DNA from 3 places in the Sphaerisporangium sp. NPDC004334 genome. Region 2 is predicted to be linked to each of the others. Evidence: riboswitches for the same ligand, from Rfam matches in the RefSeq annotation. Region 2 holds a riboswitch; each other region holds the start of a gene.
What was found. A riboswitch is a leader RNA that binds a small molecule or an ion and turns the genes downstream of it on or off. The one in region 2 is predicted to bind thiamine pyrophosphate.
Positions count from the first base shown of each region.

Region 1: another riboswitch for thiamine pyrophosphate. It lies ahead of thiO (glycine oxidase ThiO); the one in region 2 lies ahead of tenA (thiaminase II).
Region 3: another riboswitch for thiamine pyrophosphate. It lies ahead of ACWEN6_RS25475 (purine-cytosine permease family protein); the one in region 2 lies ahead of tenA (thiaminase II).

Region 1 is NZ_JBSGDZ010000010.1:30,308-40,237, forward strand. Features, by position in the region: gene secD (protein translocase subunit SecD) at 1-1,966, shown strand, start outside; gene metF (methylenetetrahydrofolate reductase [NAD(P)H]) at 2,049-2,981, opposite strand; gene ACWEN6_RS14455 (polyprenyl synthetase family protein) at 3,391-4,458, shown strand; gene thiE (thiamine phosphate synthase) at 4,552-5,190, opposite strand; gene ACWEN6_RS14465 (Rv2175c family DNA-binding protein) at 5,168-5,500, opposite strand; gene ACWEN6_RS14470 (NAD(P)/FAD-dependent oxidoreductase) at 5,592-6,761, opposite strand; TPP riboswitch at 6,940-7,052, shown strand; gene thiO (glycine oxidase ThiO) at 7,046-8,209, shown strand; gene thiS (sulfur carrier protein ThiS) at 8,283-8,474, shown strand; gene ACWEN6_RS14485 (thiazole synthase) at 8,683-9,402, shown strand; gene pknB (Stk1 family PASTA domain-containing Ser/Thr kinase) at 9,496-9,930, shown strand, end outside.
Region 2 is NZ_JBSGDZ010000039.1:51,128-61,057, reverse strand. Features, by position in the region: partial or broken gene ACWEN6_RS36280 (transposase) at 103-554, opposite strand; gene ACWEN6_RS36275 (hypothetical protein) at 623-1,369, opposite strand; gene ACWEN6_RS36270 (SigE family RNA polymerase sigma factor) at 1,356-1,868, opposite strand; gene ACWEN6_RS36265 (hypothetical protein) at 1,999-2,937, shown strand; gene ACWEN6_RS36260 (hypothetical protein) at 2,950-3,294, shown strand; gene ACWEN6_RS36255 (zinc finger domain-containing protein) at 3,279-3,440, opposite strand; partial or broken gene ACWEN6_RS36250 (cation transporter) at 3,568-3,927, shown strand; gene tenA (thiaminase II) at 3,996-4,694, opposite strand; TPP riboswitch at 4,686-4,796, opposite strand; gene ACWEN6_RS36240 (hypothetical protein) at 5,559-5,981, opposite strand; gene ACWEN6_RS36235 (ISNCY family transposase) at 6,284-7,651, shown strand; gene ACWEN6_RS36230 (hypothetical protein) at 7,912-8,145, shown strand; gene ACWEN6_RS36225 (ATP-binding protein) at 8,131-8,610, opposite strand; gene ACWEN6_RS36220 (helix-turn-helix domain-containing protein) at 8,880-9,930, shown strand, end outside.
Region 3 is NZ_JBSGDZ010000019.1:160,315-170,244, forward strand. Features, by position in the region: gene ACWEN6_RS25445 (DUF6412 domain-containing protein) at 1-210, shown strand, start outside; gene ACWEN6_RS25450 (YidC/Oxa1 family membrane protein insertase) at 324-989, shown strand; gene ACWEN6_RS25455 (arginine deiminase) at 1,114-2,313, shown strand; gene ACWEN6_RS25460 (ATP-binding protein) at 2,296-2,730, opposite strand; gene ACWEN6_RS25465 (PAS domain S-box protein) at 2,883-4,769, opposite strand; gene ACWEN6_RS25470 (methylated-DNA--[protein]-cysteine S-methyltransferase) at 4,931-5,494, shown strand; gene ACWEN6_RS25475 (purine-cytosine permease family protein) at 5,594-6,946, opposite strand; TPP riboswitch at 6,937-7,063, opposite strand; gene ACWEN6_RS25480 (rhodanese-like domain-containing protein) at 7,088-7,420, opposite strand; gene ACWEN6_RS25485 (Fpg/Nei family DNA glycosylase) at 7,618-8,499, opposite strand; gene ACWEN6_RS25490 (LCP family protein) at 8,575-9,930, opposite strand, start outside.

The DNA of each region.
Region 1 (9,930 bases), on a different contig from region 2:
CCAGGCCGCTAGCGTCATCGGCAGGACCGCCCAACTCGGCTTCCACCCGGTGCGGGGAGAAGCCGACGACGCCGGCGCCTCCGGGCAGGTCCTGGCCGACGAGGCCGGGCAGCGCCTGCGGCTCGGCCCCGTCATGATCTCCGGCGACGGGGTGACCGGCGCCGCCGCGCGCAGCGACCCGCAGCAAGGGCCGGGCTGGTTCGTCACGGTCGACTTCCGCGACGCCGGCGCCTGGCGGCGGCTGACCGGCGAGGCCGCCTGTCACAGCGCGGGCGACCCTCGGCGGCGTGTCGCCGTCGTCCTGGACAACAAGATCATCTCCTCTCCCCAGGTCGATGCGAGCGTGCCCTGCCAAGCCGGCATCGCCGGCGGTTCCACGCAGATCACCGGCTCCTTCACCCATCGGCAGGCGGACGATCTGGCCGTGTTGATCAAGGGTGGCGCCCTGCCCGTCCCGCTCACGCTGATCGAGCAGCGCACCGTCGGCCCCACGCTGGGCGCGCAGGCCATCGAGGCCGGCGCCAAGGCGGGGATCACCGGTGTCCTGCTCACCGCGCTCTTCATCGCCCTCACCTACCGGCTGCCAGGACTGATGGCCGCCGTCGCGCTCGCGGCATACGGGCTCATCTCCTACGCCGCCCTGCTCGCCCTCGGAGCGACCCTCACGCTGCCGGGTCTGGCCGGTTTCGTCCTGGCCATCGGCATGGCGGTCGACGCCAACGTCCTGGTGTTCGAACGCGCGCGGGAAGAGTACGGCCGCGCGCCGCGCCGCGGCCCGCGCGCCGCCCTGGACCGGGGATTCGCCAACGCGTGGAGCGCCATCTCCGATTCCGCCGTCACCACGCTCCTGGCCGCCGGGCTGTTGTTCTGGCTGGCCTCCGGGCCGGTGCGGGGGTTCGGCGTGACGCTGGCCATCGGCGTCCTGGCCTCGCTCGCCTCGGCCATGCTCATCACCCGTGTGCTGACCCATCTCCTCAACGGCAGGACCGGCACGCGGCTGTCGGCGTCGTCCGGGCTGGCGGCGCCGGGCCGAGTCAGAACCTGGATCACCCGGCGTGACCCGCGCCTCATGGCCGCGGGCCGACGGTGGCTGGTCGTGGCCGCCGCCACGGTCGCCGCGGCCACCGCCGGGCTCGTCCTGCACGGGCTGAACTACGGCGTCGAGTTCACCGGCGGCCGGATGATCGAGTTCGCGGCCGCGCAGCCGGTGAACATCGAAGCGGCGCGGCGGGCGGTGGCCGAGGCCGGCCATCCGGCGGCGAACGTGCAGGTCTCCGGGACCGCCGTGTCCGTGCGGGCCAGGCAGATCACCGCCGAGGAGGTCACCGCCGTCGAACGGGCGCTCGACGGCGCGCTCGGCGAGGTGACCAAGCAACGCGACGAGCTGATCGGCCCAAGTCTGGGCGACGAGCTGCGCCGCAACGCGCTCATCGCACTCGCCGTGGCGTTGGCCGCGCAACTGCTGTACCTGGCCGTCAGGTTCCGCTGGACGTTCGGCGCGGCCGCGGTGCTGGCCCTCGTCGTGGACGCCTGCGCGGTGCTGGGCCTGTTCGCCTGGCTGGGCAAGCCCATCGACGGGGTCTTCCTGGCCGCCATGCTGACCATCATCGGATATTCCATCAACGACAAGGTGGTGGTCTTCGACCGCGTACGCGAACTGTGGCGGACCCGGCGGCAGGAACGCTTCGCCGACGTCGTCAACACGGCGATCCTGCAGACCGTGCCACGTACCGTCAACACCGGCCTCGGCGCCCTGTTCATCCTCACCGCGCTGACCGTCTTCGGCGACGGCACCCTGCGCGACTTCGCCATCGCGCTCATCGTCGGCATCCTGGCCGGGACCGCGTCCTCCGCGCTCGTGGCCGGCCCCCTGGCGATCGAGCTCGAACGCTTCAGCAAGCGACCGCCGCCCGAGCCCGCCACACCGCGCCCGCGCCGTCGGCGGGGCACGGGCGCGGTCCTGTAGCCGGTGCCCGCCGTCCGGGGCCGCTCGCAGGCCCTGCCGGCCGGGTCCTCACCTCAGAAGGCGAACACCCGGGCGAGGGACACTAGCCGGCGGGGACGGGCTCCGGCGCGGGCGACAGCGCCTGGTAGACCTCGCGGGTCGCGCTCGACCGGTTGAAGGTGATGAAGTGGATGCCGGGCGCGCCCTCGTCGAGCAGGGTCTGGCACAGCTCGGCGGCGTGCTCGATGCCGAGACGCCGCACCGCGGCCGGGTCGTCGGCGACCGCCTCGAAACGCCGGGCCACATCGGCCGGGAACGGCGCCCCCGACAGCTTCTCGGACCGCGCGATCGTGCTGATCTGCGTGACCGGCATGATGCCCGGGATGATCGGCGTGTCGCACCCGGCGGCGGCCACCCGGTCGCGCAGGCGCAGGTAGTCGCCGGCGCTGAAGAACATCTGCGTGATGGCGTAGTCGGCGCCGGCCCGGCACTTGCGGACGAAGTAATCGACGTCGGACTCGACCGACGGCGACCTCGGGTGCCGGTACGGGAAGGCCGCCACGCCGACGCAGAAGTCGCCCGACTGGCGGATGAGGCGGACGAGATCCTCGGCGTAGGCGACGCCCTCGGGGTGCTTGACCCACTCGGCCAGCGGGTCGCGGCCGGGCGGGTCGCCCCGCACGGCGAGGATGTTGCGCACCCCCGCCCCGGCGAACCTGCCGACCAGGTGGCGCAGCTCGCGCACCGAGTGGTCGACGGCGGTGAAGTGGGCGACGGGCGTGAGCGTCGTCTCGTGGGCGAGCCGCTCGACGATCTCGACCGTGCGGTCGCGGGTGGAGCCGCCGGCGCCGTAGGTGACCGAGACGAACGTCGGGCGCAGCCGCTCGAGCTCGCGGATCGCGCGCCACAGCTGCCGCTCCCCCTCGTCGTTCTTCGGGGGCATGAACTCGAAGGAGAACGAGCGCCGCCCGGAGGCGAGCAGTTCCCGTACCGTCGGGACGCGGTCAGGACGGACGGATGGACGACCCAGAGCCATGGTGCCAAGGCTACAGGTCCGGACCGCCGCGCACCGATCGCCAACGTGCGGTGCGCGCGAGAGCCTTCGCGAGCGCGGAGGCCGCGCGGCCGGCGGACATCACCGGCATCGCTGGACCCAGGGACATCACCCAGGGACATCACAGGACCGAGGGACCCCACGACATCGCACAGACGCTCGACCGCCGGGCGTCGCGCGGGGCGGCGAGCGACGGGCATCGCACAGAGCGTGCGGCGCGTGCCACAGCCCCACACCGATCATCGCTCGCGTGTCGGGTTCCCTTCCGGTGCCGCGAACCGGTGTCGGCAGCTCAGCGGAGTGCGCCGGGCGTGCCACCGCCGGTCCATGGCGTGGGTCACACAAGGGGAGGGGAAGCGGCGGCCCGTTGTACGGCCGTTAATCTCAGAGCATGACCACTTCCTTCGCCCTGTCGGACGCGTTCCGTTCCGAGGTGGACCAGCGCCTGCGGGCGTTCGTCGACCGGCAGCGCCCCCTGGTCAGCGGCCCGGAGCTGAGCCCGCTTCTCGTGGCCGCCGAGGACTTCCTCGCCGGCGGCAAGCGGCTGCGCCCGGCCTTCTGCTACTGGGGCTGGCGCGGCGCGGGCGGAGGCGAGGACGCCGCCATCTTCACCGCCGCCGCCTCGCTGGAGCTCCTGCAGGCCAGCGCGCTCATCCACGACGACGTGATGGACGCCAGCGACATGCGGCGGGGCCGTCCGTCGGCGCACCGGCGGTTCCAGTCGCTGCACGAGGACTCGGGGTGGCAGGGGTCGGCGGAGCAGTTCGGCGAGGGCGCCGCGGTCCTGCTGGGAAGCCTGTTGCTGGTGTGGTCGGGCGAGATGTGGCGGACGAGCGGGCTGCCGGCCGAGGCGCTGGCCGCGGCCGAGCCGGTGCACGACCTGATGCGCACCGAGCTGATGTGCGGGCAGTACCTGGACCTGCTGGAGCAGGCGCACGGCCGCAGCACCTTCGACAGCGCGCTGCGGGTCGCGCTGCACAAGAGCGGCAAGTACTCCGTCGAGCAGCCGCTGCGCCTCGGGCTGCTGATGGCCGCGCGGGCGCCCGAGCCGTGGATCGACCGGCTGTGCGTCGACTACGGGCAGAAGGTCGGCATCGCCTTCCAGCTCCGCGACGACGTGCTCGGCGTGTTCGGCGACCCGGCCGAGACCGGCAAGCCCGCCGGCGACGACCTGCGGGAGGGCAAGCGCACGATGCTGATCGCGCGCACGCTGTCGGAGGCGACGCCCGAGCAGGCCGCCGACGTGCGCCTGCTGCTCGGCGACCCCAAGCTGGAGCAGGACGGCGTCGAACGGCTGCGCGCGATCATCGAGGACACCGGCGCCCTGGCGGCGAGCGAAGAGATGATCAAGCGCTATCTGGACGACGCGCTGACGTCCCTGGAGCGCGCGCCGATCACCGGCGAGGCGCGCGAGGCCCTGCACGAGCTCGCCGTGGCCGCGACGGCCCGCCGCAGCTGACGACGGCCCCGCCGGGTCACGTGAGAACGGCCCCGCCGGCCGTGCGCCGTGGCCGGCATCACGCGCCGCGGACGACGACGGCCCCGCCGGGGGTCAGCCGGGCGTGAGACGGCGGGCGAACTCGGCGGCGGCGGCTCCGGGGTCCTCCGCCTCGGTGATGGCGCGCACCACCACGACCCGGGTGACCCCGTAGGACATGACCTCGTCCAGCGTGCCGAGGTCGATGCCGCCGATGCCGAACCACGGCCGATCGGCCGCCAGGGCCGCGGCGTGCTTCAGCAGCCCGGGGCCCGGAGCGAAACGGCCCGGCTTGGTGGGCGTCGGCCAGATCGGCCCGCAGCAGAAGTAGTCGACGCCCTCCTCGACCGCCGCGGCGGAGGCCTCGGCGTCGCTGTGGGTCGAGCGGCCGATCAGGACCTCCGGGCCGAGGATGTCGCGCGCGACCGCCACGGGCAGGTCGTCCTGGCCGAGGTGCAGCACGTCGGGGCGCGCGGCGTAGGCGATGTCGGCCCGGTCGTTGACCGCCAGCAACGCCCCGTGCCTGTCACAGGCCGCGCGGAACACCTCCAGCAGCGCGAGCTCCTCGCGGGCCTCCAGACCCTTCTCGCGCAGTTGGACGACGTCCACGCCCGAGGCGAGGACGGCGTCCAGGAACTGGTCGAGATCGCCTTGGCGGCGGCGCCCGTCGGTGCAGAGGTAGAGCCTGGCGTCAGAAAGCGAGCGCCTGGGCACGCCTTTTCACCTCGGTGTGCCGACCGGCGACGATCGCGTCGATGGGGGCTCCCGGCAAGGAGTCGTCGGCGGTGAACAGCCACCGCAGGGCCTCGGCGTCGTCGTAGCCGGAGTCGGACAGCACGGTGAGGGTGCCCGGCAGGCCCTTCACCACGTCGTCGCCGGCGATGAACTTCGCGGGGACCTCGGGCTCTGGGCCGCCGCGGCGGACGCCGATGAGCTTCTTGTCCTTCAGAAGCTGCTTGGCGCGCCCGGTGCTGAGCCCGAGCCGCCTGCCCACTTCCGTGAGGGGGAGCCACTCCCCCACCATTTGATCAGTCTCGCGGTCGATCTGTGCAACAGAAAGCGTCACGGAACCACAACTACCACGTCGCGCCTCTTCTCAAACACCCCGCAGGGGGTCACAAGCAGTCGCGCAAGGGTATCGAGGGGTCGATCGCCCGATCAACGTCGACTCTTTGCCCGCCCTCGACGATGCGGCGGCCCTGGACCAGGTCACGGGGACGGTCGACGGTGAGGATGGCGGCCAGCCTGTCGTCCGGGGTGAACCAGCACGCCGCCCACTTCCGGTCGGTCTCGGGGTCGCCGCGCAGCACCAGCCGGCCCCCGTCGTGGTGGCCGGCGTACTGCACCATGCGGCCGAACTGCTCGGACCAGAAATAGGGCACCGGGTCGTACACGGCGGACTGGCCGAGCAGGGTGGCCACCGCGGTCTCGGGGGCGTTCAGGGCGGTGTCCCAGTGCTCGACGCGCATGCGCCGCCCGAAGCGCCGCGACCACCAGTTGGCGCAGTCTCCGGCCGCGACGACGCCCTCCATGGAGGTGCGGAGGTGCTCGTCGACCAGGACGCCGTTGTCTACCTCGATGCCCGAGCCGGCCAGCCAGGCGACGTTCGGGCGCACGCCGACGCCGGTGACCACGACGTCGGCCGGGATCCACGAGCCGTCCATCATGGTCAGCCCGCCGGGGTCGATCGAGCCGACCATCGTGCCGAGCCGCAGGTCGATGCCCGCCTCGGCGTACCAGGAGGCGGTGCGGGCGCCGACCTCGGGCCCGAGGGCCACGGCCAGCGGTGACTCGGCGGCCTCGACGACGGTCACCTCGCAGCCGGCGCGGCGGGCCGCGGTGGCGACCTCGGCGCCGATCCACCCGGCGCCGACGATCGCGACGCGGCACTCGGGTACGAGCGCGGCGCGCAGGGCCAGGGAGTCGTCGATGGTGCGCAGCACGTGCTGGGCGCCCTCGCCGCGCAGCCGGACGGGGGTGGCGCCGGTGGCGATGACCAGGCCGTCGTACTCCAGTTCGCCCTCGGTGGTCTCCAGGGCGCCCTCGCGAAGCCCCTTGGCGGAGACGTTGGTGCGCAGATCGACGTCCAGCGCGCCGAGATCGGAGTCGACGACCGTCGAGTCCAGCTCGCCCAGCAGCACGGCCTTGGACAGCGGAGGCCGGTCGTACGGCCGATGGGCCTCCTCGCCGATCAGAGTGACGCGCCCTCGGTATCCGCGCGCCCGTAGCGCCTCGACACTGCGCACGCCGGCCAGTCCGGCCCCCACCACCACGACATGATTCACAACCCGACCCTAAGCGGCCAGGACGGTAACCCGCCAACGGCGATTTGGTAACAAATTGGCTCACTGTCCCATACGGGCAGTGATGAGACCACTCAAGCGGGTGGCGATGCCGTACCAGGGCGGAAACGGACCGCCTCTCCCGCCGTCCCCGGCGGCGCCGGGACGGGATTAGGCTGGGTCCACCACGCGCGGGAGTCCGGCGAAACCGGGCTGAGAGGAGGGCTGAGGGCCCTCGACCGCCACGAACCTGATCCGGGTCATGCCGGCGAAGGGAGCGGACTCAGATGCAGGTGTCGAACGCGCCCCCGGCGGGCGCCGGGCGGCACGCCGACATGGTCGTCGTGGGCGGCGGCATCATCGGGCTCTCCATCGCCTGGCGCGCCGCCCGGCACGGGCGTTCCGTCATCGTCGTCGACCCCGCGCCCGGCTCGGGCGCCTCGCACGCGGCGGCGGGGATGCTCGCCCCGGTCAGCGAGGTCGCCTACACCGAGGAGCCCCTGCTGCGGCTCGGCCTGGCCTCGCTGGCCCGCTGGCCGGCGTTCGCCGCCGAGCTGTCGGCGGAGTCGGGCGTGGACGTCGACCACCGCGGCGAGGGCACGCTCGACGTGGCCTTCGGCGCGGACGACCTGGCGGCGTTGTCCGAGGTGGCCGGCTTCCTGGAGAAGTTGTCGCTGCCCGTCCAGCGGCTCACCGGGCGGGAGTGCCGCCGTGCCGAGCCGATGCTCGCTCCCTCCGTCCGGGGCGGCATCCTGGTCGCCGGCGACGCCTGGGTGGATCCCCGCCGCGTCACGGCCGCCCTGCTCGCCGCGCTGGCGCGCCGCGGCGTGCCGGTGGTCGCCGACCGCGTGACGGGGCTGCTCTCCGCGGACGGGCCCGTGCGGGGGGTGCGGTGCGCGAGCGGCACGGCGATCGGCGCCGGGCTGGTCGTCCTGGCGGCGGGGGCGTGGTCGGGCTCCCTTCCGGGCCTGCCCCCCGAGGTGCTCCCTCCGGTGCGCCCGGTCAAGGGGCAGATCATGCGGCTGCGCGGCGCTCCGGGGTTCCTCGGCCGGTGCGTGCGCGGCGTCGTGCACGGTTCGCGTGCCTACCTCGTGCCGCGCGGCGACGGCGAGATCGTGCTCGGCGCCACGCAGGAGGAGATGGGGTTCGACACCCGGGTGACCGCCGGGGCGCTGTGGGAGCTGCTGCGCGACGCCCGCGAGCTGGTGCCGGGGATCACCGAGCTGGAGGTGGTCGACCTGGCGGCGGGGCTGCGCCCGGGAACGCCGGACAACCTGCCGGTGATCGGCCCGAGCGGCGTGGACGGGCTGGTGCTGGCCACCGGCCACCACCGGGGCGGCGTCCTGCTGTGCCCGCTCACCGCCGAGCTGGTGGCCGGCGACCCCGACCCGGGGCTCGTCCCCCTCGCGGCGCTCTGCTCCCCTCTGCGCTTCACCGAGGCCCACCGATGAACGAAGGAGGAACGGGGCGCGCGCCCTGGCGGCGGCCAGGGCCCTCCCGCGCCCCGGAACGGCGATGAATGTAATGATCAACGGTGTGTCCTGCGACCTGCCCGCCGGGGCGACCGTCGCCCGCGCGGTCCAGGAGCTGACCTCGTCGGGCGCGGGCGTCGCGGTGGCGGTGAACGACGAGGTGGTGCGGCGCGGCGCGTGGCAGTCCACCACGCTCACTGAGCACGACCGCGTCGAGGTGCTGACGGCGGTGCAAGGTGGCTGACCACGGCGCCGGCCCCGCGGCCGGGCACGACATCGATCAGACCGGTACGACCAAGGCGGCCGGGGACGACGACGGCCGGGCCGGCGCCACCAGGGCGCCCGGGGACGACCTCGACCGCACCGGTGCGCACCCGGCGCCGGGGCACGACCTCGACGAGGCGGGCGACGCGCTGGTCATCGCCGGGGAGAAGTTCACCTCCCGGCTGATCATGGGGACCGGAGGCGCGCCCTCGCTGGAGGTCCTGGACCGGGCGCTGGCCGCCTCCGCCACCGAGATCACCACGGTGGCCATGCGGCGCCTGGACCCGGCGGCCCGGGGGTCGGTGCTGGACGTGCTGCGCGGCCGGGGCGTCAAGGTGCTGCCCAACACGGCGGGCTGCTTCACCGCGGGCGAGGCCGTGCTGACCGCGCGCCTGGCGCGCGAGGCGCTCGGCACCGACTGGGTGAAGCTGGAGGTCATCAACGACGAGCGCACGCTGCTCCCCGATCCCATCGAGACCTTCGACGCCGCCGAGCGGCTGGTCGCCGACGGGTTCGTCGTCCTGCCCTACATCGGGGACGACCCGGCGCTCGCGCGGCGGCTGGAGCAGGCGGGGTGCGCGGCGGTGATGCCCCTGGGCTCCCCGATCGGCTCGGGTCTCGGCATCCGCAACCCGCACAACATCGAGCTGATCGTCGAGGCGGCGGCCGTCCCGGTGATCCTGGACGCCGGCATCGGCACGGCGAGCGACGCGGCCCTGGCGATGGAGCTAGGATGCGACGCGGTCCTGCTCGCCAGCGCCGTCACCCGCGCCCAGCGGCCCGGCCTGATGGCGTCGGCGATGCGCGAGGCCGTTCTGGCAGGTCGCATGGCGCGCCTCGCCGGCCGGATCCCCCGGCGGCGGTACGCTGAGGCCTCCTCGCCGGCGATCGAGCCGCGTGCCAGGTGACAACGATGACCCCTTGGGGACGGGAGAACATGTCGGCATCGGTTTGGGATGTGCTTGCCCTCCCCCCGGCAAACCGCCCGTAAACTCACTCCCGTGGACACGACGGTTGCGGACCCCCTTCTAGGGCGGCTGCTGGACGGGCGGTACCGGGTCGAATCCCGCATCGCCCGGGGCGGCATGGCCGCTGTCTACCTGGCCCTGGACGTCCGGCTCGACCGCACGGTCGCCCTGAAGGTCATGCATCCCTCGCTCGCCGAGGACCCCGACTTCGTCCGCCGCTTCATCGGCGAGGCCAAGTCCGTCGCCAGCCTGTCGCACCCGAACGTCGTGCACGTCTTCGACCAGGGCACCGACGCGGGCAACGTCTACCTGTCGATGGAGTACGTCCCCGGGCGCACCCTGCGCGACGTGCTCCGCCGGCGGGGGCGCCTTCCCGCCCGCGAGGCCCTGGAGATCCTCATCCCGGTGCTGGCCGCCCTCGGCGCGGCCCACCAGGCGGGCATGGTGCACCGGGACGTCAAGCCCGAG
Region 2 (9,930 bases):
ACCGCCCGCCCCGGCGCCCGCACGTCCCCGGCGCCGTCGGCCACTCCCGTGCCGTCCGCGAGCGCTGTACCGTCCTCGGCCGACACATCAGGCCCGAGCACCGCGGATGGGTTTGAGGTGCTGTTCGCCGGGGCGGGGTGTGCGGTTGCGGTAGGACGGGCGTAGCAGCTGCACCCCGCGTTCGGCCAGGTAGGCGTCCAGTTCCGCCGAGATGTACCCCTTGTCGGCGAAGATCAGCAGGCCGGGGCGTTCGGCGAGCAGGTGCGGGTCGTGGTCGAGTACGGCCATCAGGACCTGACGTTCGTCGACCTTCGGGGTGGCCAGGGCCCAGGTGATCGGCAGGCCGGCCGGGGTGCAGATCAGGTGCAGGCGCAGGCCCCAGAAGTAGCGGGAGTGGGAGCGGAGCGGATGCCGAGCAGGGCCTGGGCGATGGCCAGGGTGAGCAACTCGGCGTCGGTGAGCTTGGGCGGGCGTCCGATCCGGGTCGGACGCCGCAGCCAGTCATCGATCTTGACGTACAGTGCGGTGAGAAGGGTGTTGATGTCTGTCGTCACAAACGGATCATCGACACCCTTCACCCTTCCCCACAGCCCGCCTCAAAGCGACTTAGGACTTACTCGGATTAGTTGTCGGCGGTAAGACCTTCGGCGATCTTGGTCAGCTCGCGGTCGACGGCCTCGGCGTTGGCGAATCTCTTCGCGTACGTGGGGCTGAACATGATCTCGGCCCGCCGCTGCTCCCCCATGTTCAGGATGAGCGTGGGGGTGCCCTTCATGCCGTCCTCGCCGACGTCTGCGATGACCGAATAGCCGGTCCGGTCGCCGACGGTCACCTCTTCGCCCTCCCCCTCGTCGCGGTACCCCTGCACACGGTCGTCGACCTCCTGGACGGCCTTACCCTCGTACACGAAGATCTGCACGCAGTAGAAGCTGTGCTTGTCGCCATCGAAGTTCCACGAGGTCGAGTAGCTGTCGCCGTAGTCCACCGACCAGTGGCCCCACTGCAGGCCCTCGGGCAGGTAACCCACCTTGACGTGCTTGAGCGTCTTCCCGTCGCCCAGGTCCCCGAGGCTGGGAGGGGCGGACGGCACGGGCGGGATGTCGTCGATGGCGGGCGGCCCCTGCGTCTCGGAGACGGCTGGCGTCTCCGAGACAGCGGGCGGCTGCATGGCGCCCGGGGCCACCGTCAGGTAGAGGGAGCCTGCCGCGAGGACGGCCGCCGACGTGGCCAGGGCCGCGACCCCGCCCCCGCCCCGCCTCCTCTTCCGCCGGGTTGACCGGACGACCCGGTCCACCAGGTCGGGCGCGGCGTACAGCCTCGCGGTCTCGTCCGCCATGACCTGGCGGAGGCGTTCCTCAAGCGTGGGCATTGCCGATCACTCCTTCCACGGATGCCTCGCCGAGCGCTGCACGCAGCTTGGCCATCGCCTTCGACGTCTGACTTTTCACCGTGCCGACCGTGCAGCCGAGCACCTCCGCGGTCTGTGTCTCGCTGAGGTCCTCCCAGTACCGCAGGACGACCACCGCGCGCTGCCGGGGAGGTAGGCCACGCAGCGCGTCCATGAGCAGGTGGCGCAGATCGACGTCGGTCGAGCGCGCCGCCCTCTCCGGCAGGATGCGCATCGGGATGATGCTCAGGATCGCCCGGCGGCGGGCCCGGCTGATGGCGGTGTTGATGATGACGCGGCGCACATAGGGCTCGGGGCTGTCGTGCCGCACCCTGTCCCAGTTCCTGTAGGTACGCTCCAGCGCCGTCTGCAGCAGGTCCTCCGCCTCCGCCTCGTTCCCGCAGGCGAGATAGGCGACCCGCAGCAGCGTCGTGGCCCTTGCGGCCACGAATGCGCCGAAGTCGTGCTCCGCGCCGCTCACGTCTGTCTGTCCCGTTTCACGCCTCCTAATACGCCTTGGATCCTCCAGCAGTTGCCCGAGTGCCGCAGGCAACCTTGTGAGGCGCCCAGGCGTATTGGGGGACGTCACTTCGGACCTCTGGAGGAAACACATGAAGCTCGCGACAGCACCGCTCCGGCCGCTGATCGCCGTCGGCACTGGCCTGGCCGCCGTGGGCACCGCCGCCCTGCTGGGCCTGCCGAGCGTCCTGAAGGCGCCGGAGACGCGGCTCGCGGCCGCCGCGTCGGCTCCGCCTGAAGGCGCCTACTGGCATACGAGGGTGCTGACCCAGCGCACCGGTCCCCGCCAAATGGGCAGCGGCGCGAATCGCTACTGGGTGGTGGAGCAGGAGCTCAGTGAGGAATGGACCGCGCCCGACGGCAAGGCCTGGTTCGGATACCGGAAGGCTGGGGCGCACCCGAAGAGCGCGACGGACCGGAAGGCGTGGCGCCGCGACGGCTCGCCGGCCAAGTGGACCCGCACGGCCGACGGCCAGGTCGTGAAGCTGTCGACCGTGCCGGACAAGGGCCACGTCGGGCCCGTACGCGGCAACGACGACCAGTTCTTTCTGGCCGGGCAGAAGTTGACGTACGAGGAGGTCCAGCGGCTGCCCGCGGACCCGAACGCGTTGAAGTCCTGGCTCTCCGAGGCCGCGCGGGTCTCACGGGTCAAGCAGAACAACGTGGACCAGTACATCACCGGGGCGCTGCCGGGCATGCTCAACCAGCTTCCGGCGCCCAAGAACGTCCGCGCCGCGGCCTACCAGCTCTTGCTGACGATGCCCAGTGTCCGTTCGCAGGGAGAGACCAAGGACAGCATGGGCAGAGCCGGCGCGGCCCTGTCGATCGACCACCCGAAGGCCGTTCAGGACAACGGACTGACGATCAAAGAGAAGACCGACCTAGTCGTGGACACCGGCACGATGCTTCTGCTGTCCCAGAGCCAGACGACCGCGATCAGTGGCAAGCTGTCCCTCAACGAGACGAGCACCCAGATCGTGCTCGAGGCCGGCTGGACCAACACCGCGCCGGCCGTGCCCGCCCTGCCGTAGCGGCGCCCGCGGGTGAACTTGTCACCCGCGCTCTTTCGCCAAGCGCGGGGCCGGCCCGTCGGAAGCCGGTCCGACCTGGCGCCGGCCGCGATCGCCCGCAGTGCCAACGACCTGCGCGCCCGTGCGGAGGCGGAGTTCTCCGGTTCCGAGCTGCGCCGCTCGGTCGAGGAGACGTTCGCCTGGCTGCGCACCCGGCTCGCCGGGGTCCTCGCGGACGCGTGGTCACAGGGCGAGCTGGACACCTCGCTCGACCCGGCGGGCGCGGGGGGCTGCTTCGGCGCCGGGTTCGTCGCAGGGTACGTTTCGGGCTCGGCCTGGCCGGCAGCGCCGCCCTCGGCACGTCACCGGCCACGATGACGCCACCGCGCCGTCCCTCGCCCAGATCGCCCGAGTGCGCGCACCTCCAGCTCGGTGCGGAGCTGGAGGACGAGCACGATGCGCGGGGTGTGGTACTTGGGGGCGACCTTGCCGCCGCGGGTGCGGCAGGCGCTTCCGGCGGCCACCGCCCATCACCCGGTCACTGATCGCCTACGCCCACTGACCGGACTTAGGACTTATCTCGTCTAGGGCGCCGGAGGAGGAGGCGGCGGAACAGACTCCCGGCGTGCCGGCGCCGAGGCGGCCGATCACTCCACGGCCGGCCTGGTCCTCGCCGCCGCCTCCCTGCTGGTCATGCCGGTCCTGTCGGCCGTGCAGCGCCGAGCCGGCCGCGAGCTCGGCTCGGCCTCGGCGGTGGCCGACTCCAAGCAGACGTTGCTGTGCACCTATCTGCTGGCCGGCCTGGCCCTCAACAGCGCCTTCGGCTGGTGGTGGGCCGATCCGGTCGCCGCCCTCGTCATCGCCGCGGTGGCGGTGAAGGAAGGCCGCGAGGCCTGGCGCGGCGAGGGATGCTGCGTCCCGACCGCGGCCACGCGTCCGGCGGGACAGGTCGCCCAGGAGTGTGGCGATGGCTGCTGCGCAACCCCGCAGGACGGCGCCCCTTCGCGGTGACACGAGATCATCTGACCGCGTGGCGGGATTACCCGCATCCGGGTGCCCTTCGCCAAGGAGCGCCTCGGTCAGACGGGCCAGGTTTCCTGGCGCCAGGCGGCGTCCCAGAACATCCACTCGTAGCGCGAGGTGGTGACGAAGTGCTCCAGCGCTCGGGCGCGCTGGCCGCCGGTCGCCTCGGCGCCCGCGTGGTCGGCGAGGGAGACCACCCGGCGCACCACGCTCTGGAAGGTCTCGTCCCCGTAGGCGGCGATCCACCGGCGGTACAGCGGGTCGGGTGACGACTCTTCCAGCAGCGCCTCGCCCACCCGGGCGTAGATCCAATAGCAGGGCAGCACCGCCGCGAGCCCGTCCAGGAACGACCCGCCGTAGACGGTCGCAAGCAGGTAGCTGGTGTAGGCGCGCGTGGTCGGCCCGACCGGCTGCCCCGCGGCCTGCTCGGCCGACCCGCCGAGGTCGGCCATGAACGCCGTGTGCATCTCCTGCTCGGCGGCGATGGCCCCCACCGCGTCGCTCGCGAAGGCCCGCACGTCCTCCTCACGGGGCGCCCTGGCCGCGCACAGGGCCAGCGCGCGGGCGTAGTCCCGCAGGTAGTGCGAATCCTGCACGACGAAGTGCCGGAACGCCGCGCGGGGCAGCGTCCCGTCCACCAGCCCCCTGATGAACGGGTGGTCGAGGATGGCCTTGTACGTCGGCGCGATGGCCTCCCACAGCTCCTCGCTGTACGGCCGCGCCTGCGACGGAACGACGGATTCGGACGTCGTCATGAAGCAACTCCCTACGCCGGCATGACCCGGACAGGTTCCAGCGGTCTGCGGCCACCCAGCCGCACTCTCAGCCCGGTCCACCGGACTCCCGCGTTTCAGTCTCCGCCCAAGCCTAATCGTCCCGATCCTGGTCCGAATCGGCTCAGGCAGATACTAGGCAAGTCCCATCAATGGTGCTCTCTGTTATCGGCGCCGCACGCACAGTGAAGCGATGGAAGTCCGGGCACGTACCTACAGCGACACATCAGGTCGTCATCCGAAAGGCGAGGGCGCCATGCCGGAGCGCGATCTCGACGAACGCTATCGGGACACCGACCACGAACAAATTCCCAGGCCGACAGGTCACTGAGTCACCGGCCCCCTACGGGCCGAACCACGGCGAACCATCAACCTGCCAGCGCAGCCCATACGGCCGGGATCTACTGCCTCGCGGCCTCCGCGTGTACAGAAGGATGTCCTCACCGCCATGCTCGTGGTGTTCGGCCAGGTACTGCTTAGCGGCATCGTCGCCACGCTGCTTCTCGCCCGGCAACAGCCAAACTTTTCTAGCTATGGCGGCGGCATCTGCACCGTCTTCTGAGCCGGCACCTTCTCCCGATATGGTGCGACCTGCGGAAACCGCGTTTGTTCTCCTCGCGCAGGTCGACTCGTCAGAGTGATTCCTGTCCTTCAGCTACGCGAAGCAGGATGAAAAGCTAAGTGACCCTGCACGAACCGGTCCCGCTTTCTATAGATGGGTGACCGAGATTCATAAAGGTGAATGCGTCGCACACAGGTCGCAGGTGTCTCTTTCGGACCACGAGATCTGATGTAAGTCATCGGGCGCCAACCCTCCAGAGCCAAGGTCGACGCGCGCAGCCATCCTCAGCCCCCATATGGCTTCGGCGAAATCGTGTAAAGGTCGTGGAACTCCTCGCTACCAGGCTTGGTACCCGAGCGCACCGCATCGCGGATCGCCATCAACCGCTTGAACGTGATCTCACCAGCGCCTGCCACGGACGGCTCGGCCGTGACGAGAAAAATCTCCCTGGCTCTGTAGATCTGCGAATCATTGATTGCCTTGTTGGTCGCCCTGTGAATGTTCGATTGCGGATCATCGGAGGCGGCGCCTCGAAGGAGACCATGCGCCGCGTTCACCGCCGTCACAAACTCCAGGTAACACTGCCGACGGTCGGAGCGCCAGCTGCGCCCGCGCTCATCCCGGCGGCGGAGCGTGTCTGCGAGCACGGTGCCAGCGAGGGCGATAGCGGCTCCGGCTACGGTTGAAACGAGGGGTACCCAGTCCATAGCGGCATTGTCAGTGAAGAACGTCCTGCGGAGAAGGCGGTGAAAGCCCGGAGCGAGCGAAAATCGCGAGCAACCCGGGGCGTCCCGGCCGGCGCCAAGGCTGAGCGCCATTGAAGGCCAAGCGGTGAGCTGACCGGCTACCGCCTACCGGAACCGAGAAAGGTGCCTCATCTGCTGGGCCTAGCTACTTGCCCCTGAAGAAGGGTTCGAGGTAGGCACTTCTGACCTCGGCAATCACAGCGCTGGGAGGCTCGGCCGGTTGAGAATGACGTCGATGTCGTTCCCGCCGGAGGTGGTAACCGGTGCTGCGTGTCTCGGGGCAACAGATCGCGTTGTGGGAGACGCTGCTGCCGGAGGAGGTGACGCGGCTACCGCAGGAGCTGGCCCGGATCGACGCCTACCTTGATGATGAGCGGTTCATTGCACCCTGGAGAGGGTTGTTCCACGCCCGGCTGGGCCGCCCGTCGGTGCCGATCTCCTGCCTGGTGCGAGTGTTGTACCTGAAACACCGCTACCAGCTGGGCTATGAATCGCTGTGCCGGGAAGTCGCCGATTCCATCAGCTGGCGTCGCTTCTGCCGCATTCCACTGGATGGGCGGGTGCCGCACTCAACGACGTTGATCAAACTGGTCCGGCGGGCGGGACCAGAGGTGTTCGACCAGCTCAACACTGCACTGGTGGGCAAGCTGACGGAGGACAAGCTACTGCGAGGACACAAGCTGCGCATCGACACCACCGTGGTCGAAGCCGACATCGACCACCCCACAGATGCCGACCTTCTGGAGCATGGGGTCCGAAAACTGGGTGGGCTGGTACGGCGCATCAAAGCGGCGGGCGCGGCGATCCGGACCCCGTTTCGCAACCGCAGCCGCTCAGCGGGGCGCCGGTTGAAGCAGATCAGCCGCACCCTGCGGCGGCGCACCGGCCAGGCGCTGGGGGAGATCGATCGGCTCACCGGCGAGATCGCCGGCATCGCGGCCACGACGTCGGCGCAGGTGGCGCAGGTGATCCGCAATGCCCGCCGTGCCCTATCGCGTCGGCCCTCCAGGCGGCTCGCACGCCTGATCAACGATCTGGAGCAGACGGTGTCGGGCACCGGTCGGCTGCTGGCTCAGACCACGCAACGCCTGGCCGGCAACCGCACCATCCCCGACCGGATGGTGTCGCTGGCCGACCCCGATGCCCGTCCGATCCGCAAGGGCAAGCCCCAGCACCCGACCCAGTTCGGTTACACCCTGCTGGTGGCCGAAGACGAACGTGGCTTCATCTGCTTCCATCGGCTGAACAAGGGCAATCCCAGTGATGCTCCCCAACTTGTCCCGGCTGTCGAGCAGGTCATCGAGCGGACCGGCCGTGTCCCGGCCACCGTCGTCGGCGATCGCGGATTCGGTACCGCGGCAGCGGACAAGGCCCTGGCCGAGTTGGGGGTGCGGCACATCGGCCTGCAGCGTGGTGGCACCCTCAGCAAGTCCCGGCGTGAGTACGAGCACACCCGCAGCTTCCGGCGGATGCGCAACTGGCGGGTGGGAGTCGAAGCCCGTATCAGTCACCTCAAGCGGACATTCGGACTCCGCCGGACCCGGCTACGCCGTCTCGGAGGCGCTCAGACCTGGGCCGGGCTGGGGATCTTCGCCTACAACCTGCAGCGGATGGCCGTGATCGGCGGCTGACTACCGGCTGCCGCTCCGGCAGAGCCGACACCCAGCCAACTCGATCAAGCCTCAACCGACCGGCAAGATCCGCCCGAGCCTCAAAGCCTCTTTTTCAGGGGGCAAGTAGCTAGACACCGGAGCCGGACGAGGCTACATCCGAAAAAGTCGGTCCTGGAACGTAGGCTCCGGAGTCGCCAGGGATGTTCCGGGTCGGTCGTGGCCTCGCGAGGCGTCCTCCGTCGTGGATTCGGCACCCCTTCAGTCCAAGAGAGAAGTCGATGCTGTCCTTCGCCACCGTCACCCGCGCCGCTCGCATGGGCGCCAAGCCCCCGCGCCACGCCGCCCCCCACCCCCGCGAGGCCCGCCTGGACGCCGAGCTTCTCGGCCTGCTGATCACCACCTGGGCCGTCCGCACCGGCCGCACCCCTCCCGCCGGCCCACCCCACCAGCTGACCCCCGAAGAACTCATCGCCTTCTGGTCCGATCCCCAGACCGCCTCAGAACAGCCCTGACACGGGCGTTGCAAGGGCGAAACCTACCGCCTTCCCGAGTGCGTGAGTGGACGACGATCTCGCCGGGTACACCGCGCAGTCGCCTCCGGACAGCCGGACTGCCAAGAGAAGACCGCGCCCGTTTTCCGCCAGCGACGGCAGATCGGCGCCCCTCGCCCCTCGCAGCCGCTCAATGCGCGTGGTGAGTTCTCCGAAGTCGGGGCTCCCGTCCACGACCTCGCACCAGACCGGCACCCCGGCCTTGTCCAGGACGCGCAGTTCGTACGGCCCGGCGGCGTGCCGGTCGGCGTTCGCGGCCAGTTCTGAGACGATGATCTCCGCATCGGCGACCGCCTCCGGTCCCGCGCCCGCCTCTTTGAGCAGATGACGCAGCACGGTTCTGGCGCGGCGCCCCGCTGTGCCGGGCGGGAGGACTTCGACGAGCCGGATGCGCGCCGCGTCGTGGTCGCCGCTGGTCGCGTGCACCGCATATCTCGCAGCGAAATGAAGCTCTGGAACGACGTCGTCACCTGGTCGCATAGCGCGCTCCGTTCGTATGTGGTCCGGGAGCAGTAGAGAACCTCGTCGCGAGGGGTGGGTGAAGGACGGCCGGTGCGGCGTTCCGCCGGGACGCGCCCGCCTCACGCCGATCGGTCGTTCGCAGGTCGTTCCACCTCCCCCTCATCGCGTTCTGTGCTTGTTGCGTCACACTTGGTCATTGGCGTGCGGTGACGGGAAGGGCAAGGGGGTAGAGCATGGGCGAGGCAGGACTCCAGGCTGGTCGTCCGGAGCTGATCACGGCTCGCAAGCGACGTGGTCTCACCCAGGAGGAGGCGGCGGACGCGATAGGCGTGTCGCCTACCACCTGGGGGAGGTGGGAGCGGGGCGTCCAACAGGTGCGTGCCGTCCACCGGGGGCGCATGGCGGTGGTCTTCAGGGTTGATCCTGCGGAGGTCGCGCGCTGGGTCGACGGGGAGACGGCGTTGTGTCCCCTGGCGGACTTCTGGGGTGGGGGTCTGCGGCTTACCGTCGAAGCGGCCCTGGAACTCTGGAGGTCGGAATTGGACCCGTCACGACGCCACCTGCTGGCGGCGCTGCCGTTCGTCCCCGCCGCGATCGGAGAGTGGCTCACCGCCTGGAACTACGATCCGGTCGTCGATTCGAAGACGCTGCTCGGGCCGGGTGCCCAGGTCGGGGCGGCGGACGTGGAACGCGTCGGTCAGGCGAAGCAGGCGTTCGCCCGCATCGACCACGAGTTCGGCGCGGGGCTCGTACGCCCGGCCCTGGTGAGGTACCTGAACGGTTCGGTGGCGCCGCTGCTGCGGGGACGTTACGACGACCGCACCGGTGCCGCCCTCATGACGGCCGCCGCCGACATGACCTGCCTGGCCGGATGGATGGCGTTCGACGTCGGTCGTAACGGGCTGGCGCAGCGTCACTTCGCCCAGGCACTGCGGATGGCCAAGGCGGCGGACGATTCGGTCATGGCCGGCTGGGTGCTCAACGTGATGTCCCATCAGGCCATCTACCTGGACCGGCCGACGGAGGCCCTGCGCCTCGCGAACGCCGCCGCCGACGCCGCCCGTCAGGCCAAGGCCCCAGCACGTCTCATGGGACGTCTGGCGCTGGGAGATCAGGCACTCGCGACGGCGCTCGTCGTCAAGCACGCCGACACGAAAGACCTGCACACCGTCAGGCAGGTCGAGCGACTGCTGGGCGAGGCCGAGCGGGCGTACGCGCAGGAGCCGACCGAGCGCGAGCCGGCGTGGCTCCCGCCGTACGACGCCACGAAGATCGTCTCTGAGG
Region 3 (9,930 bases), on a different contig from region 2:
GGGACGCTGGCGACGGCCGGCCTGGTGGGCGTCACGCTGATCCTTTTCGCCTGGGCGCTGGCCCGGCCGGCCGCGCAGCCCGCCGTGGCGGTGGCCGCCGGCAGGCGCCCACGCGCGGCGCACGCGGTCTTCGTCCGGCTCGCTCACCCCGCGGCGCCCGGCCGTCCCCGGCCCAGAGCCCCTTCGTCCAGCCCCGCGCCCGTCTTCTAGCGCGCCGGCCACCACAGCGTGGCCGCGCGAGCGGCGTCCCGCCCGCCACCGGCGGCACCGGACGCCTGACGGGCGCCTCGTCATGTCCGCACACCGACGAATGGGGCTCTTTCATGCTTTCACTGCTCGACACCGTCATCGACTTCGCCTACCGGCTCATCGGCGCCGTCGGCTCGTTCACCGGGCCGGTCGCGGCGATCGTCCTGTGCACCATCGCGGTGCGCCTGCTGCTCCTGCCGCTCAGCGTCCGGCAGGCGACCGCCCACAAGGCGCGCCTGCGCCTGGCGCCGCAGGTGGCCAAGCTGCGCGAGCGCTTCGCCCGCGATCCCGAGCGGCTGGTCCGCGAGACCTCCAAGCTGTACGCCGCCGAGGGGACCTCGATGTTCGCCGGGCTTCTGCCCGGCCTGGCGCAGGCGCCGTTCTTCATGGTCGTCTACCGCGTCTTCGTCTCGGCGACGATCGCCGGCCATGCCAACCTGCTGCTCGCCCAGAGTGCCCTCGGCGTGCCGCTGGGTGAGCACTTCGCCGCCGCGCTGGCGTCCGGCGGCCTGTTCAGCGCGCCCGTCCTGGTCTTCGCCGGGCTGTTCGCGCTGCTGGCGGTGGTCGCCTGGCTGACCTGGAGGCGGATGGACGACACCGTGCCGCGCGCGTTGCGCCTGCTGCCGTTCGGCACGATCGCCGCCGCCGCCGTCCTGCCGCTCGCGGCCGGGCTGTACCTGCTGGTCAGCACCGCGTGGACGGCCGCTGAGCGCGCGGTCCTCTACCCCCGTCCGGTCTGACCCGGCGGTCCCGCGCACCCCCTGCCGGCCCGATACGGCGACCTCGCGCCCTCATGGAGGTTTGTACGCCATTAACGTGGAATGCCGGGAACGATGACCGCACGCCGACCGGGAGGTCCGAACGATGAACGGTGCCGACAGCGAGGTCGGACGGCTGGAGACGGTGCTCCTGCACCGTCCCGGCGCCGAGCTCAAGCGGCTGACCCCCCGCAACAGCGACAAGCTGCTCTTCGACGGCATCCCATGGGTCGGCAGGGCCCAGGAGGAGCACGACGCCTTCGCCCAGGCGCTGCGCGACCACGGCGTCGAGGTGCTCTACCTCACCGAGCTGCTCCAGGACACGCTGGAGTACGACGCCGGGCGTGAGGAGATCATCAGCGCCGTCCTCCAGGAGCGCCAGCTCGGCGACCGGCTCGCCGAGCTGGCGCGCCGCCACCTTTCGGAGCTGCACCCCGAGGACCTGACCCAGACTCTGATCGCGGGCCTGGCCCGCGAGGAGCTGAAGACCGGCCGGGGTCTTGTGTACGAGCTGATGGACCGCCACGACTTCGTTATCGACCCGCTGCCGAACCTGCTGTTCACCAGGGACTCCAGCGTGTGGATCGGCGACCGGGTGGCCGTGACGAGCCTGGCCATGCCCGCCCGCACCCGCGAGAGCCTGCTCACCCGGTTGATCTACACCTACCACCCGAGGTTCTCCGGCACCGGCCACCTGTACGAGCCGTGGCTGGAACACGTGGAGGGCGGGGACGTGCTGCTGATGGCGCCCGGGGTCCTCGCCGTGGGCACCGGCGAGCGCACCACTCCGGCCGGGGTGGAGCGGCTGTGCCGGCGGGTCTTCGCCGCGGGGCTGGCGCACACCGTCCTCGCGGTGCCGATCGCCCAGCAGCGGGCCACCATGCACCTGGACACCATCTGCACGATGGTGGACCTGGACACCGTGGTCATGTACCCGCCGGTCGCCTACTCGCTGCAGGCCTACACCGTGACCTCGGCGGAGGGCGGTGAGCTGCGCGTCTTCGAGCCCCGGCCGTTCCTGGAGGCGGCCGCGCAGGCCATGGGGGTCGAACGGGTGAAGGTGATCGACACCGGGCTGGACCCGGTGACCGCGGAGCGCGAGCAGTGGGACGACGGCAACAACACTCTGGCGCTGGCGCCGCGGGTGGCGGTGGCCTACGAGCGCAACGTCGAGACCAACGCCCGCCTGGAGGCCGCGGGTGTGAAGGTCATCCGAATTGCGGGCAGCGAACTCGGCAGCGGCCGGGGAGGTCCACGCTGCATGTCATGCCCTGTTAGCAGGGAGCGTCTAGCCGCACTCGCGTAGGGCCCCTATTTCGGGCGTCCGAACTTGCGAATTAAGGACAGCGACCGGGGCATGGATGACCGCCCACACCGTGGTCACGTCTTCGTCGTGACGCACCCCCCAGCGCTCGGCGAGGAACTCGACGATGCCGAGCCCCCGGCCGCCCAGCGAGGACAGGGCCGGCCGGCCCGCGCGGGGCTCCGTGGCCGCTCCCCCGTCACTCACCGTGACCTCGAGGTGGTCCTCCGCCCACTCCCAGGTGGCCATGATCTGGCCTGATGGGAGGGGGTGGGCGTGACGCAACGCATTGCTCAGCAACTCGCTCACCACCAGGACGGCGTCCTCTATGGCGGTGGCGAACACCCCGCATGCCTCGAGATCGGCGCTGAGACGCTGGCGTGCGACGGCGACGCTGGTCGGCGCATACGGCAACAGCACGACGCCCTCACTTCCCCGTTCTCCTGCATTTCCCCCTGAGGAAAACACATCCCAGTACGACCGAAATGCCCCGTTCGATGGTTCTGGAAACCGCGCGGCGATCATTGCTTGTGCAGATTCGACAATAGGCGCGGTCATCTGTGACCAGCTCGTTACCGCTTCGGTGTGTCGGATCCGATATAGGCGTCGGCGATGCTCAAAACGAATCGCATTCGGGTGCCGCCGCCGGGACGCGCGTGCGCGGTCACCTCGCCGCCCTGCGCACGGGCGAGGGTGCGCGCGATGTAAAGCCCGAGCCCCACGCCGCCGAAACGCCGGCGGTCGCCGCTGTCGGCCTGAACGAACCGCTCGAAGACCCGCTCGCGGTCCTCCGGCGCGATGCCGACGCCCTCGTCGTCGACGGCCAGGACGACGCGGCCGTCCTCCGGCCAGGCCAGCACCCTGATCAGGCCGCCGTCCGGCGAGTACTTGAAGGCGTTCTCCAGCAACTGGCCGAGCAGGATGTCGGTGGCCAGGGCGTCCCCGTCGACCAGCGGCAGGTCGCCCGGGATGTCCACCTCCACGTGGTGCCGGTCGGACAGCACCGGCATGCCAAGCGTCGCCGCGCGCACGCGCTCGCCCAGGTCGAAGCTCTCCAGCCGGATCTTGAACTTCTCGCCGCCCGCCCGCGCGCCGAGGAGCAGATGGTCCATGAGCCGGCCGAGGTCGCGCGCCCGCTCGGCGATGGTGCGCACGGCCGAGCGCCGCTCGACGTCCGACAGCTTGTCCCACCGCGCGTCCAGGGTGCTGGCGAAGCCCTGGACGACCGTGATCGGGGTGCGCAGCTCGTGGCTGGTGGTGGCCAGGAACAGGTCCTTGGCCTCCTCGAGCTCCTTGGCCAGCGTCACGTCGCGGAAGTCCACGACGACCTCGGCGGTCTCGCCGATCCCGGCGCTGACCACGTCCAGCCAGCGGCCGGAGGGGAGCTGCGTGGTGAGCTTCTCGCCGGGCCCGGGCAGCGGGAACGGCGGGTGGACGCCGATCACCTCCGCCGCCGCCAGGCCGGTCAGCTCCTCCGCGGCGGGGTTCCACTGGGTGACCCGCCCGCCCCCGTCGAGCACGGCGATGCCGTCCGCGCTGGCGTCGACGACGGCGCGCTCGTGCGCCCGCTGCCGCACCGCGTCCTGGTAGGCCATGGCGTTGGCGAGCGCGATGCCGGCGTGCCCGGCGAGCAGCTCCAGCAGCTCCAGCTCGATGTGGCCGGCCTTGTGCTCGGCGAACAGCGCGTACAGGGCCCCGTAGGGCCGGCCGCCGACCGCGGCGACGCCCAGCGCGATGGTGTGCAGGCCCGGCAGCTCCGACCAGATCAGCTCGTCCAGCACCGCCTGGTCGCCGGTCTCCAGCAGCACGGTCTTGCCGGTGCGCAGCAGCTTGCCGACCAGGCTGCTGTGCAGGTCGGCGGTCGCGCCCTTCACCCGCTCCGGCAGGCCGTGGGTGCTCACCAGCCGCAGCCGCTCGTCCTCGATCAGCACGAAGCCGCCCGCGTCGGCCCCGGTCAGCTCGGTGAGGCTCGCGGCGATGCGGTCCAGCACCGGCTCCAGCTCCAGCTCGGCGTTGATGTCGCCCACCACGTCGGTGAGCCGCCGCACGAGCCGCGCGCGGCGGGCGGCCCGCTCGCGGGCGACCGCGTCGTTCTCCGCCGGGTGGTAGACGCTCACGTACCCGAGCAGCGCGCCGGCCTCCGACCGCAGAGCACTGATGTCCACGCCCACGTCCAGCAGCGAGCCGTCGCAGCGCAGGCGCTTGGTGCGCAGGGAGACCGGGCCGCCGGTGCGCACCCGTTCCAGTACCGCGTTGTGCTCGGCCACCAGCTCGTCGGGCACGAGCGGCGCCCGGCGCCCGGTCATCTCGGCCGCGGACCAGCCGAACAGGCGCTCCGCCGCGGGGTTCCAGATCAGTACGGTAAGATCACGATCGAGGGTTACGACGGCATTGGGCGAGCTCGCGATGACAGCGCGGGCAAAGCCGTCATCGAGGTTCTCTCCCCTGTCGTCACTCATGACCCCCATCGTGCCCGTTTTTGCCCCCGCGCCTTGGCACTTTCGATGTGCGAATCATCGCATTCGGCGCAGCGGCCGATGACATGGGCGCCACTCCCTCCGGCGCGGCCGGGAGCAGGGCTCCCTCCGATACGCTGCCGGTAGGCGAGAGGGGTACGGCCATGACGACAGGGGATCTCGAGGCCCTGGTGCGGGTGACCGCTCCCGGCTATGTGGGCGAGACCCCGCCCGAGGTGGCCTTCGGCACCACCGACACGCCGGTCGGGCCGCTCGCGCTCGCCGTCACCGCGCGCGGCGTGGTCGCGTGCAGCTACGAGAACGAGCACGTCATCTTCGCGCGCGTCTCCCGCGAGATCGGGACGTTCATCGGCCCCGACCCGCGGCGCCTGGACCCGGTCCGGCGCGAGCTGGACGCCTACTTCTCCGGCAGGCTGCGCGCGTTCACCGTTCCGGTCGACCTGCGGCTGGCCACGCCCTTCGCCCGCACGGTGCTGCAGATGACGATGGCCGTGCCCTACGGCCGCGTGACGACCTACCCCGAGATCGCCGAGCGCATCGGGCGTCCGCAGGCGCTGCGCGCGATCGGCAACGCCCTGACGGCCAACCCGGTGTGCGTCATCGTCCCCTGCCACCGGGCGCTGGAGGCGCCGGGACGGCCGGGAGGTTACGCCGGCGGCCCCGCCGCCAAGGAGGTCCTGCTCCGCCTGGAGGCCGCGGCGGACTAGGCGCACTCGATCGAGGCCGGCGACCGGCTACGACCGGGCCATCGACTACGGCCGGGCGACCGAGTGCGACCGGGCCACGGGTGCCACCGGCCACGGGCGCTACCGGGCCACCGGCGCGTCGGTGAGGGCGGCGCCGTCGCGGGCGCGCCGCCTCAACAGGCCCACCAGCAGCGTCACCAGCGCCGAGACGACGAACGCGGCCAGCGCCGCGCTCATCCACGGCTGCCGCTCGAACCCGATCAGCTCGCGGAGCGCCGCCCAGCGCTCGTCCCACCACTTCAGCGTGGCCGCTCCGGTGAACACCCAGTACGCCACGAAGCCGAGCAGCCATGGAACGAGCATCGCCCAGCGCGAGGGCGCGTCCTGCGAGGTGTCCCATCGCGCGGCCCCGCCCAGCAGGAAGTAGTCGACCACGAGCACGGCGAACATCGGGACGAACACCGCGCCGATCACCCCGAGGAAGGCCCCGTAGGAGTTCACGTTGGCGAACAGCGCGATGCCGGTCGTCAGCACGCCGACCCCGATCGAGAAGACCCGCCGGTCGACCCGGGGCAGCAGATTCTGCAGGGACATGGCCGTGGAGTAGACGTTGGCGAACGACTGGTCGGCCTCCCGCAGCACCAGGACGCCGAAGAACAGCGCGCCGAGCGGCACCGCGACGAACGCGTTCCAGACCCGGTCAGGGTCGTTGCCGACCGAAGCGAGGGCGACGATGCCGAGCACCAGGCACGCCACCTGGGCGATCGTGTAGCCGGTGACCACTCCGGTGAACGCCGCCCGGCCGGACCGCGAGTGCCGCGCGTAGTCCGCCGCGACCGGGACCCAGGAGACCGAGAGCGCGATCACGTAGTCCACGGCGGGGGCGAACGCGTTCCAGCTCCCGCCGCCCAGGCTCGGCGCCTCGCGCATCAGTGCCACCGCGAGCCACACCATCGCGACGACCACGGCGGCCGTCACGAAGCGGCGCAGAAGGCGGATGGCACCCAGCGGGCGGATGGTCAGGGCGATCGTCAGCGCGCCGGCGGCCAGCACCCAGACCGCGTACGGCACGGAGTCGCCGAAGACGGCCTGTGCTCCCTTGGCGATCACCCACAGCTCGAAGGCCCCCCAGCCGAGCATCTGGACGATGTTCAGCACGGTGGGCAGGTACGACAGCCGGGCCCCGAACAGCCCGCGCAGCAGCACCATCGCGGGCGCGCCCGTGCGGGCGCCGGGGATGGCCGCCAGGCCCACCATGACGGTGCCGACCAGGCTGCCCACCACGGCGGCCAGCACGGCCGCGACCATGCTCAGCGGCGCGCCGCCCAGCGGGTCGAGAAGGTACAGGGCGCCGGAGAAGCCGAGCAGGCTCACCCCGAGGTTGGCCCAGAAGGCGCCCTGGTCGAGGAATCCGAGGGTCTTCGGAGGGGCCTCGTCGAGGGTCAGGGGGACTTCATCGACGGCGGACGTCATCGCACGCTCCCTACGCCGGCATTACCCGGACAGGTTCCGGCGGTCGGCGGCGCGCCCAGCCCTCGCTGGGAACCGCCCTCTCAGCCCGGTGACGCCCGAGCTCCCGCGCTATGTATTTTGCGCGATTATTACATCCGGCCGTCAGGCGACGTAGGGCTGCCCCCCGTTCTCGGCGACCATGGGACGCCCGGCGGCCGCCCACGAGTGCATGCCGCCGCCGACGTTGACGGCCTCGCGGCCCACGTGGTTGAGCCAGGCGGTGGCCTGGGCGGACCGGCCGCCGACACGGCACACGACGTACACCGGGACTCCGGCGGGGATCTCCTCGACCCGCTGCTGCAGCGTGCCGAGCGGTATGTGGACGGCCGTCGGGGCGTGGCCCGCCTGCCACTCGTCGGGCTCGCGCACGTCGAGCAGGTAGGCGTCGTCGGGCACGGCCCCGGCCTGGATCTCTGGGACGGTCATGCCGACCATTGTCCCCGCTTCGCGAGCCTTCCGCCCGCTAACGGAGGGTTGTCGCGCCGTGACGCCGGGAAGTTTTCCCTTCGCGCACCGGCGAAGCACCGCAAAACACCTCAGAGCCCCGGCGCGGCCGGCCACCTGGCACCACCACTCGCGCGGCGGTAACGGCCCCGGGCGAGCGGGCCCACCGGAGGAGCCGAGGGGCCGCCTCACTTGAGCAGCCGGGACATCCTGCGGTCGGCCAGCGGCTTGCCGCCGGTCTGGCAGGTCGGGCAGTACTGCAGGGAGGAGTCGGCGAAGGAGACCTCCCTGATCGTGTCCCCGCACACCTCGCACGGCTCTCCGGTGCGCCCGTGGACCCGCAGGCCGGACTTCTTCTCGGTCTTGAGGTCCTTGGCGGCCAGACCGCGCGACCGCTCGACGGCCTCGCGCAGGGTGGTGACGATCGCCTCGTGCAGGTCGGCGACCGCCGTGTCGCTCAGCGAGTCGGCGATCTTGAACGGGGACATCTTGGCCGCGTGCAGCACCTCGTCGGAGTAGGCGTTGCCGATGCCCGCGATGATCTTCTGGTCGCGCAGCAGCCCCTTGATCTGCGTGCGGCTGCCGCTCACGATGCCCTTGAGCACGTCGGGGGTGAAGTCAGGCGCCAGCGGGTCGGGGCCGAGGCTCGCGATGCCGGGCACCTCGGCCGGGTCGGTGACGACGTAGACGGCCAGCCGCTTCTGGGTGCCGGCCTCGGTCAACTCGAAGCCCGGCGCCCGGCCGTCGTCGTCGTCGGGGGCGAACCGCAGCCGCACGGCCAGCGGCCCCTTGCCTGGACGCACCGGCCTGGCTCCCGACAGGTCCTCCCGCCAGCGCAGCCAGCCGCCGCGGGCCAGGTGGGTGACGAAGTGCAGCCCGTCGCAGTCGAGGTCCAGGAACTTGCCGTGGCGCGCCACGGCGGTCACCGCCAGGCCGCCGAGCGAGGTGACCGGCGGCCGCACGGTCTTCAGGGCCTGGAAGGCCACCACGTCCACACCGGCGACCACGCGGCCGACGGCCCGCTCGCGCAGGAACTCGGCGAGCGACTCCACCTCGGGAAGCTCGGGCATGCCATCACACTAACCGCTGACCGAGGGTCCGCCCGGTGAGCGGCCGACGGGTGCGCGTGGCCGCTCACCGCGGGCCTACTTGGTGAGCACGTCCTTGGGCACCGGCTTGTCCTCGGCCAGGGAGCCGAACAGCCGCAGCGCGCGCTGGGTGTCCCATTTGACGACCGCGGCGCCGTTGATGGTGGGCAGCGAGCCGATGGGGACGGCGGTGGCGACCGGGTCGCCGCTCATGGCCATCCCGAGCGACAACAGGTCGAAGGTGCCCGTGCCGCCGTCGACGGCGACCGAGTCGGTGGCGGCCATCGCCAGCGGCACCGAGCGGAAGGGGTTGACCAGCACGCCGGGGCTCGCGGCCTTCTTGACCACGGCCGAGAAGAACTGCCGCTGGCGCTGGGTGCGGTCGAAGTCGGGGATCGCGCCCGTCGCCCGGGTACGGACGAAGCCCAGCGCGGTGCCGCCCTCCATGTCCTGGCAGCCCTTCTTCAGGTCGATGCCGGCCTTGGGGTCCTTGATGTTCTGCTTGACGCAGATGTTCACCCCGCCGATCGCGTCGACGATGCCGACGAAGCCGCCGAACCCGATCTCCATGTAGTGGTCGAGGCGGATGCCGGTGACCTTCTCCACGGTCTTGGCCAGCAGCTTGGGGCCGCCGAAGGCGTAGGCGGCGTTCAGCTTGTCGCTGCCGTGCCCGTCGATCGGCACGAACGAGTCGCGGGGCAGGCTGACCAGGGTCGGCCGGCCACTGCCGGCCGGCACGTGCAGGAGCATCATCGTGTCGGTGCGCTTGCCGACCGCCCGGCCGGTGGCGAGCTTCTTGCGCTGGGCGGCCGTCAGCCCGGCCCGGCTGTCGGAGCCGACCAGCAGCCAGTCTTCGCCCGGGGTGGCCGCCGGGCGCCCGGCGTAGTCGGTGAGCGAGTCCACGACGTTGAGCCGGGAGTTGATCCAGAAGAACCCGCCGACGGCGAGCACGATCAGCAGCACCAGCACGACCGCGAGGACGCGGAGCACCAGACGGCCGATGCGCCGGGGAGGACGAGGCGGACCAGGCGGCTGGTCGCCGCCCGAGCCGCTTCCCCCGCCGGGCGGCTGCGTGCCGGGCAGCGGACGCACCGGCGCCTGCCCCGCGCGCGGCTTGCCGTACACGCGCGACGACCTGCCCCGGCCCTCGCCCGAGGGCGCGGTGGGCGGGGCCTCGCCTCCCGCGCCGTACTGCTGCAGGACGGTGGCGTCGTCGTCCGGCCCGCCGGCCGGCGCGCCGCCGCGTCCGCGCTCACCCTCGTGAGCCGGCGCGCCCTGCGGGAAGCGGTGCGCGGGCTGACCGGCGGAGTACCCGCCCGCCGCCTGACCCTCTGCCCGGCCATCCGCCCGGCCCGCGGCCGGCGCGCCGTACGCGCCCTCGCCACCCGCCCCGGCAGGGCGCCGGAGAGCCCG